One region of the Magnetovibrio massiliensis genome, then DNA from elsewhere that is predicted to be linked to it. Evidence: predicted binding sites of a transcription regulator. Region 1 holds the regulator's gene; each other region holds the start of a gene.
The links. Region 1 encodes PhoB, which activates phosphate uptake and scavenging genes when phosphate is short. Its sites were predicted from a motif close to TNTCATAAAACTGTCA; they were not measured.

Region 1 (4,689 bases):
GCCCGCTGGAGATCGCCACCAACAGCAAGTCCACGATGATGCGCAGGCCCATCCACGTCGAAAGGAATACACCGGCGGACGCCAACGTCTCATCGTGTGCGACCAGGGCGTAACCATGGGTGCTGGCGAAGTAGAGATCGACCATAAACACGGTCATCAACAGGGCACCAAACGGCACATACTTGGCTGTCACTTCGCCTTTCAACAGGCGGTTACACAAGACCGATCCGACGGCGATACCGATGGAAAAGATCGACAAAAACAGCGTCACAACGGTTTCGTCGGCAGCCAAGGTGTCTTTAGCAAAGGTCGGAAACTGGCTGAGGAACGTTGCCCCCACCAGCCAAAACCAGGAAATGCCTAAGATGGAAAGAATGATGTCGCGGCGGCTTGCGGCGTGGCGCATCATCGAACCCGTGGCGCGCACGATGTTGAAATCGACGTTTAAGTCTTCAGCCAACGCGGGGGCTTTGGGAATGAAGAGACTTGAGACATACCCCAGCACAGCGATCCCAATGATCAGGGCCGACACCAGCAACACACCGCCGTCGTTCAAGATCAATAGACCGCCAGCGATGGTGCCGATCAAGATGGCGAGAAACGTTCCAGCCTCGACCATGGCGTTGGCACCGATGAGTTCGTCTTGATGCAGGTGTTGCGGCAAGATCGCATACTTGACCGGACCAAACAGGCTGGACTGCAGCCCCATGAAAAACAAAACGGCGAGTAGAGACCAGACACTTCCGCTCAAAAACGCAGCGGCGGCCCCCACCATAATCAGGATTTCAGCCGCTTTGACCTTGCGCGCAATGGACGCTTTGTCGAAGCGGTCCGCCAACTGTCCCGCCGTGGCGCTGAACAGGAAAAACGGCAAGATGAACACACCTGCCGCAACCGTCACCAACACCGGACCGTCCAAGCCGGACACTTCCGCCAATTGATAGGTCACCAACATGATCAACGCGCTTTTGAACAAGTTATCGTTCATCGCACCTAAAAACTGGGTGACAAACAACGGTAAAAAGCGCCGTGTTTTGGCCAAATGGATCAGATCGTTACTCATGTTCAATACCCCCGGCGCCGGGCGCTCTGCCCTGCACGATACGTTGTGAGCTTAACAGGCATGCCCGCATATTTCGAAACAAATACGAGCACGCCCTTCATAACTAAACGTATGTTTACATTACGCAGCTCATTTTGCAAACAATTGTTTACATACGAGCGCGTGCGAGGCACACCCAAAGTCATCTTGAAACGCTTGTGGGTGGAGTTATGGTATTGAATACAGATGGTTAGACAAAACAAAACGCCGCCCAAAAAAGGCGGCGTTTGGCAGGTTATTTTGATAAGAAAGGAGCTGTTTAAGCGCCTTTGTTCATGTCGATGGCGTAGCCTTCGCCGCGAACGGTGCGAATCATGTCCAGGGCCCCTTCGGTATTCAGCGCTTTGCGCAGTCGACGAATGTGGACGTCGACCGTGCGGTCTTCGACATAGACGTCACGCCCCCAAACCAGATCCAACAGGCGTTCGCGCGAAAACACGCGACCGGGCTTTTCCATCAAGGTTTTGAGCAAGCGAAACTCGGTCGGGCCAAGGTGGATGAAGTTCCCGCCACGATTGACCTTGTGCTGGGCCAAGTCCATGACGATGTCGGCGTATTCGATGGTTTCCGAGCTCAACGACGGGTTGGAGCGGCGCAGCAAGCCCTTCAGGCGCGCCACGACTTCGCGGGGGCTGTAGGGTTTGACAACATAGTCGTCCGCACCCGTTTCGATGCCACGAACGCGGTCTTCTTCTTCACCGCGGGCGGTCAGCATCAAAATGGGGATTTCGCGGGTATCGGTATCGCTGCGCAGTTGGCGGCAAACTTCAATGCCGCTCAAACCCGGCAACATCCAATCCAAAACGATGGCGTCGGGAACATTTTCTTGGGCCATCATCAAACCGTCTTCGCCATTTTCCGCCATCATCACCCGGAAGCCTTCTTTTTCCAGGTTATAGGACAGCATCTCAGCTTGGGGTGGTTCGTCTTCGACGATCAGAACAGTCTGGCTCATGTATGCGTACTCCTCACCCCTTAGCCGACCACTGTCTCACTGGACAGGTCGTTTTTGGGGCGTTCTTCTGACGGCTTTTCGCCGGAAACCAAGAAGTGGACATTTTCGGCGATGGACGTAACGTGATCGCCAATGCGCTCCACATTCTTGGCAATAAACAAAAGGTGCGTGCACGCCGTGATGTTGCGCGGGTCTTCCAGCATGTAGGTCAGAAGCTCGCGAAACAGGCTGGTGTGCATCATATCGACTTCTTCGTCGCGCAGGCGCACGGCGTTGGCTTTGGCCACGTCGCGGGTGCCATAGGCATCCAAAACGTTGCCGATCATGCTTTGCACTTGGCGCGCCATGCGTTGAATGGTGGCCGTTGCGTCACCGACGGTGTCCATCTCGGAAAGCGTCTGGGTGCGCTTGGCAACGTTTTTGGCGTAATCGCCGATGCGTTCCAAGTTGGACGCCATCTTCAACGCCACCACAACGGCACGCAAATCGTCGGCCATGGGTTGGCGCAAGGCCAAAACTTTAATGGTGAAGTTGTCGAGATCTTCTTCCAAAGCATCAATTTTGATGTCTGAATCGATGACTTTTTTCGCCAGCTCAACATCGTTGCGCGCCAACGCGTCAACGGCGTCGCTCAACTGACGTTCGGCCAAGCCACCCATTTCCGCAATCACACTGTCGATGCGGCCCAGGTCTTCGTCGAATGAAGTAACGATATGGTCTTGTTCCAACATAATTCGATCCCTTAGCCGATTTTACCGGTGACGTAAGCTTGGGTGCGTTCGTCTTTCGGGTTGGTGAAGATTTCGTCCGTACCGCCCGATTCCACCAAGTCGCCCAAGTGGAAGAACGCGGTTTTTTGCGACACACGCGCAGCCTGCTGCATGGAGTGCGTCACCATGATGATGGTGTAATTGTCTTTAAGTTCGTCGATCAGCTCTTCGATCTTCGCCGTGGCGATGGGATCAAGGGCCGAGCACGGCTCGTCCATCAAGATAACTTCGGGCTCAACCGCAATAGCGCGGGCAATGCACAGACGTTGCTGCTGACCACCGGAAAGGCCAGTGCCCGGAGAATCCAAGCGATCACGGACTTCGTCCAGCAACCCGGCTTTTTCCAAGCTGGTGAGGACGATTTCATCCATGTCCGCACGGGTCTTGGCCAGACCATGGATTTTCGGACCATAGGAAATGTTGTCGTAAATGGATTTCGGGAACGGGTTGGGTTTTTGAAACACCATGCCAACGCGCGCACGCAGGTGAACCACATCCACACCTTTGGAATAGATGTTTTCCCCGTCCAGCTTGATTTCTCCTTCGACGCGGCAACCGTCCACCACATCGTTCATGCGGTTCAAGCAACGCAAGAAGGTGGATTTACCGCAACCGGACGGACCGATCAGTGCTGTAACTTGGTTGGACGGAATGTCTAAGTTGATGCCTTTCAGCGCTTGTTTATCTCCGTAAAACACATCAACGGATTGTGCCGTCACTTTGTGTGGGTTCGAAGGGGCCACAGAAATTCCCTGCTCTTTTTCCGGCAGATCCGTGTGAATAGCGAGTTCCATAGGGTCGCACTCCTTACCAGCGACGTTCGAAAGACTTGCGCATGATGACCGCAAGAATGTTCATCGTAATCAAGAAACCAAGCAGAATGATAATAGCACCCGCTGTGCGTTCAGAGAACGCGCGTTCGGGGCTGTCTGCCCAGATGTAAATTTGCACCGGCAGAGCCGTGGCCGGGTCGGTAAAGGCCGCCGGAATGTCGACAATGAAGGCCACCATGCCGATCATCAGCAACGGCGCACTTTCACCAAGCGCCTGAGCCATGCCGATAATCGTCCCCGTCAGCATACCCGGCATCGCCAATGGCAACACGTGGTGTGTGATGGTTTGGATGGGGCTTGCGCCCATGCCCAAAGCCGCTTCGCGAATGGACGGCGGCACGGAGCGCAACGCGGCGCGACCGGCAATGATAATGGTCGGCAAAGTCATCAGCGCCAACACCATGCCCCCCACAAGCGGGGCTGAACGGGGCATGCCGAAGAAGTTCAAGAACATGGCCAAGCCCAGCAGACCGAACACGATGGACGGCACGGCGGCGAGGTTGTTGATGTTGACCTCGATCATGTCGGTCCATTTGTTTTTCGGCGCGAACTCTTCCAGATACACCGCCGTCATCACACCCAGCGGGAATGAGAGCAACAAGCACACCGACAAGCTCAAGAACGAACCCATGACCGCGCCTAAGATGCCGGCCTGTTCCGGTTCACGTGAATCGCCCGAGGTGAAGAACGTCGTATTAAATTGCAGCTCGATGGTGTCTTGGGCGATCCATTGATCCACCCAGGCGATTTCTTGGTCCGACACACGACGGTCGTCTTCAGGCAACGTGCGGTCAATTTGACCCTTCATCAGCATGTCGATATCATCAGAAGCCGTCAGCCAAAGTTTGCGCGATTGCCCCAACACATCGGGGTTCTCGACATAATACTCACGCACTTCAAAACCAGCGCCGGAGCTCATCAACTTGTACAGCTTACGCTTGTCTTGACGCCCCGTGACTTCTGGGAACGCTTCACGCATGGCGTCTTTGACGATGCCACCCCAGTCATTGTCATTGATCCGCGCTTCGT
Region 2 (4,689 bases), on a different contig from region 1:
GCACCATTTTGACGTCTTGAACGACGTGGCCGATCACTGCACGGTCTGCAACAAATGCGAGGTACCGTGTCCGGTCAACATCGACTTTGGCGACGTGACCGTGAAGATGCGCGAGATTTTGCTCAGTCGGGGTAAAAAGCAAACGGCCATCGGCGCAAAGTTGGCCATGGCATTTTTGACCACCAGTAACGACAAAGCCATTCGCGTGATCCGCTCGGGCTTTATCCGTGGCGGCTATGCGGGCCAAAACCTGATGAGCACCATTGCCAAAGCCACAGGTGCCTTGAAAGAAGACGCCGAGCCGTTAGCAACGACGGGCGCGGCCCCCCTGTCCAAGCAGTTGTCCAACATGCTGCGCACGCCCTTGCCGCTGGACAAAGTCCCCAACCGCACTGCACGCGATTTCTTGGAACTGCGCGACGATGGGGCCAGCATCCCCGTGATTAAGCCTTTGGGCCTGCCCAAAGACGCACGTGAAGCCGTGTTCTATTTTCCGGGCTGTGGGTGCGAGCGATTGTTCAGTCACGTGTCTTTGGCGACCATCGCCATGCTTAACGCTCAAGGTGTTCAGGTGGTTTTGCCGCCCAGCCAGAACTGCTGTGGCTTCCCACAAAAAAGTGCGGGCGACGCGGCGTTGGGCCAATCCATCGCCACGTCCAACCGGGTGCAGTTCCACCGGGTCGCCAACATTTTGGGCTATCTGGACATCAAAAACGTGATCGTGTCGTGCGGAACGTGCCACAAGCAATTGACAGGCTATGCGTTTGACCAAATTTTCCCGGGCTCACGCCTGATGGACATCCACGAATTCTTGTTTGAAAAGAACGTGAAGCTGCAGGCGCAAGAGGGTGAGGCCGGTTATCTGTTCCATGACCCGTGTCACACGCCGTTCTCGCACTACGACCCGATGGAGGTTGCGTCCGAATTGATGGGCCAGCCGACAAAACTGACGGAGCGCTGCTGTGGCGAGTCCGGAACCTTTGCCGTCAGCCGTCCGGATATTTCAACTCAAGTGAAGTATTCGAAAGCCAACTCTATTGCGGCCGCGGCTTTGGATAATCAAGCGCAAACCGGCAAGGCGCCGCAAAAGGTTCTGACCGCTTGCCCGTCGTGTTTACAAGGTTTGTCCCGTTTCGAAAATGCCCCGGACGCCGAATTTATGGTCGTCGAACTGGCGCGCAAAATGTTGGGCGAAAACTGGCAACGTGATTTCTTGAACGACGCCCGAAATGGCGGCGTGGAATACGTGGTGCTTTAACGAACGGCAAGACCGCCGAGGTGGGGGTTAGGCTTTGACGTTAATCGCTGTTAAAAATGTAGAGATCGAGCTTTCCAAGGCACCGCCATTGTCGATCATAATCACGTCTTCACCGTCGAGCTGATAAGCCTGTGCCCGTTCGACCCTGCGTTTGATGTCAGACGCTGATTCCCGGCCGCGCGCTTTTAAGCGTTCTGCCAAGATGTCCTCCGAAACGTTGATGTAGAGTACTTTCATAGGCTGAAGCTGTTGACGGGCTTCCTCCACAACGGTGCGCGAGACATTGACGACAACATTGCGCCCTTGCTCCAAATGGTCTTGCACAGCGGCGGGAACACCATAACGCAGTTTGTGGGCGTGCCATTCCAGAACCATATCGCCGCGTTGGAGCATGGTTTCAAACATCTCTGTCGCGACGGGTATGTGGTCTTCGCCACCTGCATCGGCGGGGCGGGTGATGTAGCGGCGCGGGAAAACGTACTGCCCATTGCCGACAAGTTCGGCTTTGGCCCCGTCGATGAGACTGTCCTTGCCGGCACCACTGGGGCCGACGACCAAATATAAAGTTCCGCGTTGTTGGGGCATGGGGGTTCCGTGGTTAGTTTGTGCTGCATCATTTCATGCCAAGCCACAGGCCGGATGACAATCTCAATTATATGACCCTTTTGTGACTGAAGTGTTTAAGCCGACCAGACGCACCAAGTGGTGCAGGGCAAGCGCAGCCATCAAAGCCCCTTGGCTCAGTGACAGATCAGCTCGAAAAACGATGTGTACATACTAAAAAGGATGGCCAAAATAAATTCCGCTTAGGATTGCTACGGTTTATTTTAGGTATGGAGCTCACATGGCGTTAACGGATATGCCGGGTCACTTGATCCGTCGATTGCATCAAATTTGCACACAGCTGTGTCAACAGCATATGCAAGACGCAGGTTTTGACATGACACCCGTGCAATATGCAACGCTGGAGGCCTTAGACAAAACACCGGCTTTGAACAAGTCCAGATCCACCCAAAGGTCAAAGCGCTACAGTCAGGGATATTGAGCAATCTCATGAAATCCGAGCAGAAAAGCTTAACCGCGCTCTTGCAAAAAGCCGTCGCTGAGGATTAAGCGCAGCCCCCTGACACAATCCTAAAACGAAACAGACATACAAGAGTAGCCGTGCAGTCATGTTTCTAAAACGTTTCGGGTAGACCCTATCCAAAATGGACTTTTGTGATTCGTTAAGGGAAAAACATATGCGTCCCTTGCGTGTGAACGGTTTAGAAGTGCGCTTGGCGCAGACGGCGCGTGAGGTTGATGCCTCACAAGGGCTTCGCTATCGCGTGTTTTATGAAGAGATGGGCGCAAAACCCAGCGCCTTTTTGGCGGCCTGCCGACGCGATGTCGATCGTTATGATGAGCGGTGTGACCACTTATTGGTGATCGACACGGAACGCGGCACCGCCAAAGATCCAAGTGTGGTTGGAAGCTATCGGCTGCTGAAAGGTGAAGTTGCCGAAACGCATGACGGGTTTTATTCACAAAATGAATTTGATCTCACCCAGTTGGTGCGGGGGCGCGAAGATATTCTTGAACTGGGGCGCTCATGTATCGACAGCGATTACCGATCGCGCGGCACCATCCAACTGTTGTGGCGGGGGCTTGCGCAGTACATTTTTGACCAGGGTGTGCGCTACCTGTTCGGCTGCGCATCGTTTCCGGGGACCGATCCCGATGAAGTGAAGCTGCCTTTGTCGTATCTGTACCATCACCATTTGGCGCCTACAAAAATCCGAACGCGGGCGCGTACCAAGCACAGTGTCGAAATGAACATGATGGACAAAGACACCATCGATGCGCGCCAGGCTTTTCGCGAGTTGCCCCCCTTGATCAAAGGCTATTTGCGCGTCGGCTGTGTCGTTGGGGATGGAGCCGTGATTGATCATCAGTTCAACACGATCATGACGAACATCGTTATCGACACACAAGCCATCACACGCAAGTACTTGGATCATTACACGCCCCAAGCGGACAGCTTTGCCCCGCACAATCCGGCAGAACCCGTGATGACCACTCCCGAGCCCTTAGCACCCTGTGTTTAAGTGCCGCAAAATGTCAGGTGAACGATTTCATCCGGCTTTGGCGGATTTTGAAGCGTCTTGAACGCGGCCTGATCATCGAAGGGTTTGGACAAGCAGTTCACAAGGTCTTCAAACAGGGTGAAGTCGCCGTCACGGGCTTTTTCGATCATCTCTTCAATGCGGTGGTTGCGTGGGATAAAGGCGGGGTTGGCTCGCATCATCGTCTGTCGAACTTCTTCGGGCGTCCGGCTTTCTTGGTGTAACCGGTCTTGCCAAGATTTAGCCCAGGCGTCGAAGGCCTCTACATTCTTGAACATGCCGCGCACAGCATCAGCGCCATCGGCTAGTCCGCGAAACAGCAAGGTAAAGTCCGCACCGCTTCGGGCCATTTCATGGAGCAACGTCCGCGCCAGTCGGGAATCTTCGGGCTGTATTTTCGCCAAGCCCAACTTCGCATTAAAGACCTGGGTCCAGTAGGCTTCGTGCACGTCTTCAAAGGTGTCCAAGGCGGCTTGCGCCATGTCTTGGGCTTTGGTTTCGTCATCGTGCAAAATCGGGATTAACGATGCGGCTAAGCGCGATAAGTTCCATTTGGCGATGGGCGCTTGGTTGGCGAACGCGTAACGCCCCATCTGATCGATGTAGCTAAAAACGGTTTTCGGGTGGTAGGCGTCCATGAACGCGCAGGGGCCGTAATCGATGGTTTCTCCACTGATCGACATGTTGTCGGTGTTCATGACCCCGTGGATAAACCCGATGCCCATCCATTGGGCGACCAGACGGGCTTGGCGGTCCAAGACGGATTCAAACAGGGCCAAGTAAGGCTGATCCGCCTCCCGGCAATTGGGATAAAAGCGGTCAATGGCGTAATCGGCCAATGTTTTGAGTGAAGTCAAATCGCCCTTGGCTGCAAAATATTCAAATGTGCCAACACGCACATGCCCCTGCGCCATGCGCACGATCAGGGCACCGGGCAGGACCTCTTCGCGCACCACGTCTTCGCCCGTGCTGAGCGCGGCCAAAGCCCGCGTGGTGGGAATGCCCAAAGCGGCCATGGCTTCGCTGAGAACGTATTCCCGCAAAACAGGACCCAGCCACGCGCGTCCGTCCCCGTTGCGTGAATAGGGTGTGCGCCCAGCACCTTTCAGGTGAATATCGAACAATTGTCCTGTGTCGTCCGCGACTTCGCCCAGCAACACCGCACGTCCATCGCCCAGTTGGGGGACAAAGTTGCCGAACTGGTGACCTGCATAGGCCATTGCCAACGGCGTCGCGGTTGCGGGGATGAGGTTACCGGACAACACGCTGACACCGGCGGGAGAGCACAAGAAGCCGTCATCAATGTTAAATGCGCGGGCAAGCCCG
Region 3 (4,689 bases), on a different contig from region 1:
CTGAGCAATGCCCGTGACGCCATACTCGAAAAACGCGAAAAAACCGGCCAAGATTTCACGGGCGAAACCAGGGTGAAGTACATGGCCGATGAGACCGCCCAAGAAGTGGTCATCGAAGTTGAGGACAACGGTGGGGGCATCAGCGACGATGTCTTGCCACATATTTTTGCGCCGTTTGTGACCACCAAAGACAGCGGTCAGGGAACCGGCCTGGGCCTTTCGATTAGTTATTCCATCGTCGAAGGCATGGGCGGGTCGATCTCTGCGACAAACGGTGAGACGGGGGCCTGCATCACCATGCGCTTCCCCATGGCCAGCGAAGAGCAGATCGAACGGGCGAACGCATTGTTGGAGCAGCAGCAACACACCATTGCTGAGGTCGCCCCCCATGTGGTGGCTGTGAGCGGCGATCGCCATAAGGTTTTGGTGGTGGACGACGAAACCAACGCGGCGCACAGCCTTTCTGACTTTTTACAAGACCAAGGTTATTTGGTGTACACCGCCTACAATGGCGAAGAAGCCCTGCATATTCACCATTCGGATCCGGTGGACGCCATCATTACCGATTTGCGTATGCCTGTGATGGGGGGCCAAGCTCTGATTCGTGAAGTGCGCAAGGTAAGCCCGATGCTGCCGGTGTTTGTGATGACCGGGCACGCGGATCCTGAAAGTGATGAGCTAGTCCAAGACGTGGAGGTCGTCGAAGTGTGGCGAAAACCCATCAGTTTGGGCGCGGTCGCTAAGCGTTTGGACGAGGTCTGCTCTCTTCCTTAGCCGCTCCAGTTGGGTTGTAGCGCCATGCGGACCGCTTGGGCGCGGTTGTTGGCGCCGATTTTGCGATAGATGTTTTTCACATGAATTTTGATGGTGGCTTCCTGGACGCTGATTTCGTTGGCGATTTGTTTGTTGGTGAGGCCACCGGCCAAAAGGTTCAACACCCCCAATTCACGTGGGCTGAGCGTGTCGAATCGCTCAGCTTGCACAATTATTGTTGTCTGCCCAGGGAGGCTGGTTCCACTCTCGTCCTTGGGAGGGATGTTATTTGACGGTGCTTCTAACAAGTCGGTTGGCACATAACTCTCACCGGACAACACCAGTTGCAAGGCGCTCATCAAGACTTTGCTCCCAGAACTTTTGGGAATGAAACCGGCTACGCCGACGTCAATGGCGTGGCGAATCAATCCGGGGTCCGTAACGCCCGACAAGATCACAACGGGGATGTCCGCAAAGCTTTTGACCAAGGTGCGCAGGCTGTTGATGCCACGCATGCCAGGCATATTTAAATCCGTCAAAATCAGATGCAGTTCATCGAGTTCCTGCCCAAGTTGGAGCAGTTCGTCAAAGGTTCCGGCTTCGCGGATGGTAACGGACTGATCAAGATCGTTGAGAAAAGGCCTGAGCCCGTCCCGGATAAGCTTATGATCGTCCGCGAGGATGATGTTCATGTGCACGCGCCCTAAAGAACGACGTTTTTGTTATGGTCCACTTCTTGGTGACCATACCAAAATCAGGGGCTTGAAAGTGGGTGCACAGGTAGTAATTTATAAGGATAATGTATTACGGGTTAAAAATGTTAATACGAAGGGGGTAGGCCGGTTAGGTTGGCTCCCAACCCGATTGCAGGGTAATTTTGACCGCTTGGGCGCGGTTGCCGGCGCCGATTTTGCGGTACACGTTGCGCACGTGGATCTTTACGGTGATTTCCTGCAGGTCCAGCTCGCGGGCAATTTGTTTGTTGGTTTTGCCATCGACCAAATGGGTCAGGATTTCAGCTTCGCGCTGGGTCAGGGTGGCGAATTTGGGATCGACTTCCTGGTTTGCGGTTTTGCTGGGCTGATTGAGAATGCTGTCGTCTTCGAGTGTGGGCGTGGACGAAAAGGCGTCCGACGGCAGGTATTTTTCACCGGCCAACACCAAACGCAACGCGTTGACCATGGCCATTCCGCCAATGTTTTTAGGGATATAGCCCGACACGCCAAAATCCAGTGCGGCAATGACGTCTTTGCGGTTGTAGTGTCCAGACAAAATCACGATGGGAACGTCTGGATAGGATTTGGCGAAATTCGTGATGCCGCTGAACCCGTTCATGCCGGGCATTTTCAAATCCAACAAGATCAAGTCCAGCTTACCGGCCTCTTTGGCTTTAGCTTCCGCGCCGGGTAAATTTTCGGCTTCTAAGACCTCAACGTCGCCGTCGAGCTCATCCAAAAACGGACGAATACCCTCACGTACCAAAGTGTGGTCGTCGGCAAATAAAATACGCATATGGATCCGTTCCGTTATCCCAATGTGGCGATGTTATCTATTGATTATTTTTATCGCCACCATCCCTTATCCTTTAGACTAAGGCGAACGAGGGGGGCGGGGCAAGGGAACTGTGCGCAGAAAGTGCAATTTTCTCAAATTTACCAGTTAAATAGTGTGTTGGATGAGCATTCAGATCGACCGTCATAAAACAGTCGTATATTCTGCGTAGGAACCTTATAACGACGTCTTTAGGGGTATAGTTCTATGAGCGTAAAAATCGGAATCAATGGGTTTGGCCGTATGGGCCGTTTGGTGCTGCGTGCGGGTTGGGCGACCAGTGCAAAGTCGGGGGACGTCCAGTGGCAGCGCATCAACGAAATCGGCACAGATGCCGATGGCGCGGCACACTTGGTGAACTTTGATTCGGTACACGGGACTTGGGACAACGAAGCCACCCATGACGGCGATAACGTCGTCATTGACGGCCAGTCCATTGCCTACACCTCTACCCCTGCAATTGCGGACGGTGGCTGGGGCGATTGCGACATCGTCTTGGAATGCACCGGCAAATTCCGCAAGCCCGAACAGTTGCAAGCTTACTTCGACATGGGCGTGAAGAAGGTGATCGTTGCGGCCCCTGTGAAAGAGGACGCTCTCAATATCGTTTACGGCATCAACGACGATTTGTACGACGCGGACAAACATCACCTGTTGACCGCTGCCAGTTGCACCACCAACTGCTTGGCTCCGGTGGTCAAAGTCGTGCACGAAAAAATCGGCATCAAGCATGGCTGCATCACCACCATTCACGATGTCACCAACACCCAAGTGGTGGTCGATTTCCCGCACAAAGACAAACGCCGGGCGCGGTCCAGCCTGATGAACTTGGTGCCGACCACGACCGGTTCGGCCACGGCCATCACGATGATCTATCCGGATTTGAAAGGCAAACTGAACGGCCATGCGGTGCGCGTGCCGCTGTTGAATGCCTCGCTCACGGACTGTGTGTTTGAGCTGTCCCGCGAAGTGACGGCCCAAGAGGTCAACCAGCTGTTCCGCGATGCCGCCGAAGGTGAGCTGAAAGGCATTTTGGGCCTGGAAGACCGTCCGCTGGTGTCGACCGATTTTATCAATGATGCCCGTTCGTCCATCGTCGATGGGCCGTCCACCATGGTCATTGACGGCACGCAGTTGAAAGTTTTGGCGTGGTACGACAACGAATGGGGCTATGTGAACCGCATGTTCGACTTGGCGCTGAAGGTGGCGGGAAGTCTCTAAAAATCGAGCGTGCTATCAAGCATTTCAGCCGCTTCACACCACCAATTGGGGTGCATGTGGCTGATTTTTGCGGCCGCCGCAAAGGCGGTCATTTGTGATGTGTACAGCCCAAAGCACGTCGCACCCGAACCGCTCATGCGGCTCAGTAATATGCCGTCGGTGTTGTCTAAAGCGCTTAAGACATTTTGAATAGCAGGCGATGTTTGTATCGCAGGCGCGCTTAAATCATTGCGCCGGGTTGAAAGCAGACGGGCCAGATGTTGGGCGTCATTGGGGGGCTCATGAAAACGGTCGGGTCGGCTGAACTCACCTGTGCGGGCCTTAAAAATGTCCGGCGTGGACACTTGAACACCCGGATTGACCAACACCAGCCAGACGCGGGGCATGTGCGGGGCAAGTTCCAATTTTTCCCCAATGCCACCCATGAACACAGGGCGGCTTTCCAAGCACACGGGCACGTCGGCACCCAAGCTCAATCCAATGGTGTTGAGCTTGTGGTGGGCCAGATCGTCGCGCCAAACTTTCAATAAGGTCGCCATGGCGCGGGCACTGTCGATGTCGGGGGCAACGTCATGCGCGACGGCATGAATGCCTTCGTCGTCCACATGCACCTCCCAATACTGGATCAGGGCTTTAAGCGTCGCCGCCGCGTCCGCCGAGCCACCACCGATGCCGGACGCGACCGGCAGGTTTTTGATCAAGTGCAAGGCTGCGTGGGGTTTAATGTGACACTGTTCGGCCAAGGCGCGTGCGGCTTTTAAGACCAAATTGTCCTCGTCGGCTTTCAGGTCAGCGCCAAAGGGGCCGGAGATGTCCAAGCTTAAACCGTGCCCGGCGCGGACCTCGACCACGTCGCCGATGTCGGCGAACACGACCAAGCTGTCGAGCTCATGATAGCCGTCGTCACGCTGTCCGGTGACGTGAAGGTAGAGATTGATTTTCGCCGGGGCGAATTGTCTGAGCACGGCTTTGGTCATGGCAGCAGGCTCATTTTTGAGAACTGTCCGCCAAGCCCGATTTGAGCTTCTGATTGATGATCTTGAGCAGTTTTTCTTCCGGCCCCAAGGTTTTGGCACGTTCCCATTGGAACTTCGCTTCACGGGTGCGGCCCACTTTCCAAAGCGCATCGCCTAAGTGGTCATTGATCACCGGGTCGCTGGGCCG
Region 4 (4,689 bases), on a different contig from region 1:
GAAATCAAAAAGCGCGACAAATCCGGAATATCTTCGGTGCGTTCGCGCAAAGGCGGCATATTGATGGGCATGACGTTCAAGCGATAGTACAAGTCTTCGCGGAACTCGCCGGTTTCGACTTCGGCTTCCAAATCGCGGTTGGTCGCGGCGATAACGCGCACGTCGACCTTCATGGTTTTGGTGCCGCCGACGCGTTCAAACTCGCCTTCTTGCAGGACCCGCAACAGTTTTGCTTGGAAGGCCGCTGTAATCTCGCCGATTTCATCTAAGAAGAGCGTGCCGCCGTGGGCCATTTCAAAGCGGCCTTTGCGTTGGGTGCTGGCCCCCGTAAACGCACCTTTTTCGTGACCGAACAGTTCGGATTCCAACAAATTGTCGGGAAGGGCTGCACAATTCAGCTTGATCATCGGGCCGCTGGCGCGCGGAGAATTGTAGTGAATGGCGTTCGCCACCAGCTCTTTACCCGTACCCGATTCACCGCGCACCAACACGGTGGTGTTCCAGGCCGAGACCAAACGGATTTGTTCGAACACCGTGCGCATCACTTCGGAGCGTCCGACCATATTGTCGAAGCCGTGTTCGTGTTTGACTTTGCGGCGAAGCGTGTCGCGTTCTTCCTTCAATTCCCGCTTTTCTTTGTCCAGTTGCACCCACAACCGCACGGTTTGTGCAATCAGGTTTGCGATCATCTCCATGAATTTCGCGCGGCCGTTTAAGTCGTCATCGCCTGCAGACGGTTGCGCGGCAAAAACGCCCAAAGCTTCGCCTCCGGAAAAGATCGGCACACCGATATAAGGCAATGCCGGATCAAAAGCCCCGGAGCGGCCTAAGAATTTCGGTTCGCGCTGGATATTGGGGACAACAACCGCAACGCAGGTTTCCATAATTTCGCCCACAACACCTTCGCCCGGGCGGTAACTCACGGCGCCTTCGGTGACCAAACCTTCTTTTTGCGAAACGCGCAGGTTCAGATTTCCGGTGTCGTCGTCCAACAGACTGATCATGCCATTTTTCAGCTGTCCCGCGTCGTGCATCACGGCAATGACTTGTTCCAACGTTTCGCGCAGGTTCAAGCTGTGACCCAAAATCTGGCTCACCTTATAGAGCGTATCGATGTCGGTGCGTACCAAGCCGCAATTACACGTCTTGCACGCCTCCACAACCGGTAAGTTTTCGCCTTCGCTCACGGCAATCTCCTTATTCGTACCCGGATGAGCCATGCCCCAGGCTTGCAGCAGCGAACACGACCTCAACGCGTCCGCCACCCGTCATGGCATTGCCGATTTCAATGGATCCACCTTGGTCGGTGATGATTTGACGCGCCAGTTGAAGGCCTAAGCCCGGGCGCGATTTGGTTTTTTTCCAAGCCGTGAAGAACGGCTCGTAGGCTTTAATCAAAATGCTGTCGTCAAAGCCCGCGCCCGTATCGCGGATTTCCATGGCCACATCGCTAGCGTCGGTCACCCGGGTGTCGATGCGAATTTCACGCGCACCGCTGCCGTCCTTCACCGCCATAATGGCGTTGTCGACCAGATACTTCACCATAGAGCGCAAAGCGTTTGCACGCCCCGGAACATTGGGCAGCACAGCCACGGGATGCCATTCAACCATCACGCCTTCACGCAGCAAATCTTCGATGGTGATGTCCAAAACTTCCCGGATAATCTCATTGATATTGATGGGCTCAATGGGTTCGTCTGCGGTGCGTGGCATGGAGGTTCTTAAACGATCCAAGGCCTGCTCACCGGCGCCCAGAACCTGTTTGATGGGTTCACACAGGCCATCCGCCTCGCGGCCTTGGCGCTTCATCATGCCGACAGCGGCGCTCATCACATTGAGCGGGCCTTGCAGTTGGAATATGGCCCCAGACATCACTTCACGCATGCCCTGGACCATTTGTTGTTCGGCCATCATCGCCCGCACGGCATTGGTCCGCGCCTGTTCGTAGCGACGCCGTTGATGGGTGATGTCGCTTGCCACCAGCAACACGCCGCAATAGCCAACACCGTCGAAATAGCCCGTTGCTGACATGTCTTGTTCTTCGACTTTGGTGGCGGAGCACGCGAACCATCGCGTTTCGCCGCCGGGCATCTTCAAGCCCACTTCCGCCGCCGAAAATGTCGATCCGCGTTGGCAGAGATCTTCCAAGCTCATGCCAAAAGTGGCAGTGAAACCTTCAATAAATTCGCCAGACGCGTCCGTTTCCCCAAGCTCGCGGTTGAGCTCTTTATAAGCGGGGTTGGAAAACCCAACACGCCCAGCCATATCGACCAAAACAATCACCACAGGGGCCGCTTCAACCACGGACGAGATCAACGCGTCTTGATTTTTGACCTTGCGCTCCAACTGGTGCAGGTCTGTCACATCGCGGTGCATGCCCATGAAGTGAAGAACGTCGCCGTTGTCGTCTTCCACGGGAACCACGGTGAGCTCCGCCAAATAACGCGAACCGTCCTTGCGCTGGTTAACCAAGCGCCCTTTCCAGACCTTCCCGGATGTAATGGTGGACCAGAGCGTTTTGTAGATTTCGACCGGGGTCGCTTTGTCCGACAAAACGGATTCATTTTTGCCCAAAATGTCGTCGCCGTAACCCGTCAACTCTTCAAACGCGGGATTGACGTAAAGGATGTTGGCCTTTGTGTCGGTGATGGACGTGGCGATGGGAGAATGTTCCACCGCGTAGTGGTAGACCGCATCTAAAATGGGCGAACCGCCACCCGCCACATCATCAGGTGCGGGAGAGGTGCTTAATTCAGGCGCAGTTTCGGGCGTTTTTGTTGTCATTTGCCATTGAATTCGCAAACCCCGTGCCAAATGCATAAGTGTGGCAAATCAACCATCCCAAACCACCGGATTTGTGGGCTTTGCAACAAACACCCTCCAATAAAGGTCGCCGTGTCACCAAAATGACAGGGATTGTCGGCGCTTAATAATTAGGCAATGGGTCAAAAACCGCACAAAAGCTAGGCCCATTTTTCGCACAAATGCTGCAAAGCAAACTTGGTACGGTTGATGCATTTGAAAACCGTAAAAGCCCTCCATTTGATCCTGGAGCACCCCGATTTATGCAAGAACTGTTGATGATCCTCATCGGCACCGCCCTGGTCAACAACGTCGTGTTGGTCAAGTTTTTAGGCCTTTGTCCCTTCATGGGCGTATCGAATAAAGTCGATACCGCTTTGGGCATGGGGCTTGCCACCACGTTTGTTTTGACCCTCGCCTCCGTGTCCGGCTGGGCTTTGGAAACGTTTGTCCTAATCCCCTTCGACATCGGCTTTTTGCGCATCCTGAGCTTCATCTTGGTGATCGCTGCCGTTGTGCAGTTGACCGAAATGCTGATCAAAAAGACCTCGCCTGCGCTTTACCAAGTGCTCGGCATCTTCTTGCCGTTGATCACCACCAACTGCGCGGTGTTGGGTGTGGCGATTTTGAACATTCAAGAAGAACACTCCTTTTTGCAAAGCCTGCTCTACGGCTTTGGTTCCGCCGTCGGTTTCACTCTGGTGATGGTTTTGTTTGCAGGCTTGCGCGAACGCTTGGCCTTGGCCGACGTGCCCAAAGCCTTTGAAGGCGCGCCCATCGGCTTTGTGACGGCGGGCTTGCTGTCCTTGGCATTCATGGGCTTTGCCGGTCTTGGCGGCGGAGGTTGAAGACATGATCAGTGCAATCCTTTCCCTCGCCCTGCTCGGCCTTGGTCTTGGTGTCATGCTCGGCTTTGCGGCCAAATACCTAAAAGTCGAAGCCGGCGCCATGGTTCAAGAAATTGAAGACATGCTCCCGGGTTCGCAATGCGGACAATGCGGCTATCCGGGCTGTGCGCCTGCGGCTGAAGCCGTTGCAAACGGCCAAGCCCCCGTGACCATGTGCCCGCCGGGCGGTCGCGCGTTGGCACAAGCCCTGGCCGACAAAATGGGTGTGAGTGCAGATTTGAGCGGCATGGAAGACAAGGGTCCCCAAGTCGCATTTGTGAACGAGCAGCTGTGCATCGGTTGCACCAAGTGCTTCAAACGTTGCCCCACCGACGCTTTGGTTGGCGCAAACCGTCAAATTCATGTGGTGATCAAAGACGCGTGCACAGGCTGTGGCCTGTGCGTCGAAGTTTGCCCCACCGAAAGCGTGCTCATGCGCGATGTTCCGGTCACGCTGGAAACCTGGCATTGGCCCAAACCTGAAGAAGAAGAATTGCCCTTAGCGTCTTAAGTGAAGACGCTAAAAAGGAGACGACTGGCGATATGAAACTGTTCCGCATCCGTGGCGGCGTTCATCCCGAGGACAAAAAGAGCCTCAGCGAAGATAAGCCGATTGAGGATTTGCCTCTGCCCGAATTGTTGCATGTTCCCCTGCAACAACACATCGGCGCGCCCGCTGTCGCTATTGTCAAAAAAGGCGACGTGGTCAAAAAGGGCCAAATTATCGCCACGGCTCAAGGCAACATTTCCGCCCCCGTACACGCGCCGACATCCGGCCAAGTGGTGGGCCTGGGCCGTTATAAGGCGCCGCACCCCTCTGGTCTTCCGGGACGCACCATCACCATTCGCACCGACGATGACGAAGAGTGGTGCGACCTGCCCGAGCCTATGGATCCGCTGAGCGCCGATCCCTCAGACATTGCCAAGCGTGTCAAAGACTGCGGTATTGTCGGCATGGGCGGCGCGACGTTCCCGTCGGCCGTCAAACTGAACCTAGGTG

Region 2: a site for PhoB is predicted at 1,916-1,931, ahead of phnN (phosphonate metabolism protein/1,5-bisphosphokinase (PRPP-forming) PhnN). Genes of this name have one in related genera too.
Region 3: a site for PhoB is predicted at 2,447-2,462, ahead of V5T82_RS02060 (ArsJ-associated glyceraldehyde-3-phosphate dehydrogenase). Genes of this name have one in related genera too.
Region 4: a site for PhoB is predicted at 2,897-2,912, ahead of nifL (nitrogen fixation negative regulator NifL). Genes of this name have one in related genera too.

Annotation. Positions count from the first base shown of each region.
Region 1 is NZ_JBAHUR010000008.1:107,163-111,851, forward strand. It holds gene V5T82_RS11345 (acyl-[ACP]--phospholipid O-acyltransferase) at 1-1,063, opposite strand, end outside; gene phoB (phosphate regulon transcriptional regulator PhoB) at 1,362-2,057, opposite strand; gene phoU (phosphate signaling complex protein PhoU) at 2,078-2,788, opposite strand; gene pstB (phosphate ABC transporter ATP-binding protein PstB) at 2,800-3,621, opposite strand; gene pstA (phosphate ABC transporter permease PstA) at 3,635-4,689, opposite strand, start outside.
Region 2 is NZ_JBAHUR010000019.1:11,585-16,273, forward strand. It holds gene V5T82_RS16765 (DUF3683 domain-containing protein) at 1-1,258, shown strand, start outside; gene phnN (phosphonate metabolism protein/1,5-bisphosphokinase (PRPP-forming) PhnN) at 1,286-1,843, opposite strand; gene V5T82_RS16775 (GNAT family N-acetyltransferase) at 2,500-3,345, shown strand; gene V5T82_RS16780 (protein adenylyltransferase SelO) at 3,342-4,689, opposite strand, start outside.
Region 3 is NZ_JBAHUR010000001.1:402,864-407,552, forward strand. It holds gene V5T82_RS02045 (hybrid sensor histidine kinase/response regulator) at 1-774, shown strand, start outside; gene V5T82_RS02050 (response regulator transcription factor) at 771-1,445, opposite strand; gene V5T82_RS02055 (response regulator) at 1,597-2,265, opposite strand; gene V5T82_RS02060 (ArsJ-associated glyceraldehyde-3-phosphate dehydrogenase) at 2,512-3,525, shown strand; gene V5T82_RS02065 (4-(cytidine 5'-diphospho)-2-C-methyl-D-erythritol kinase) at 3,522-4,502, opposite strand; gene V5T82_RS02070 (tetratricopeptide repeat protein) at 4,513-4,689, opposite strand, start outside.
Region 4 is NZ_JBAHUR010000016.1:44,747-49,435, forward strand. It holds gene nifA (nif-specific transcriptional activator NifA) at 1-1,187, opposite strand, end outside; gene nifL (nitrogen fixation negative regulator NifL) at 1,198-2,784, opposite strand; gene rsxA (electron transport complex subunit RsxA) at 3,066-3,650, shown strand; gene rsxB (electron transport complex subunit RsxB) at 3,655-4,200, shown strand; gene rsxC (electron transport complex subunit RsxC) at 4,233-4,689, shown strand, end outside.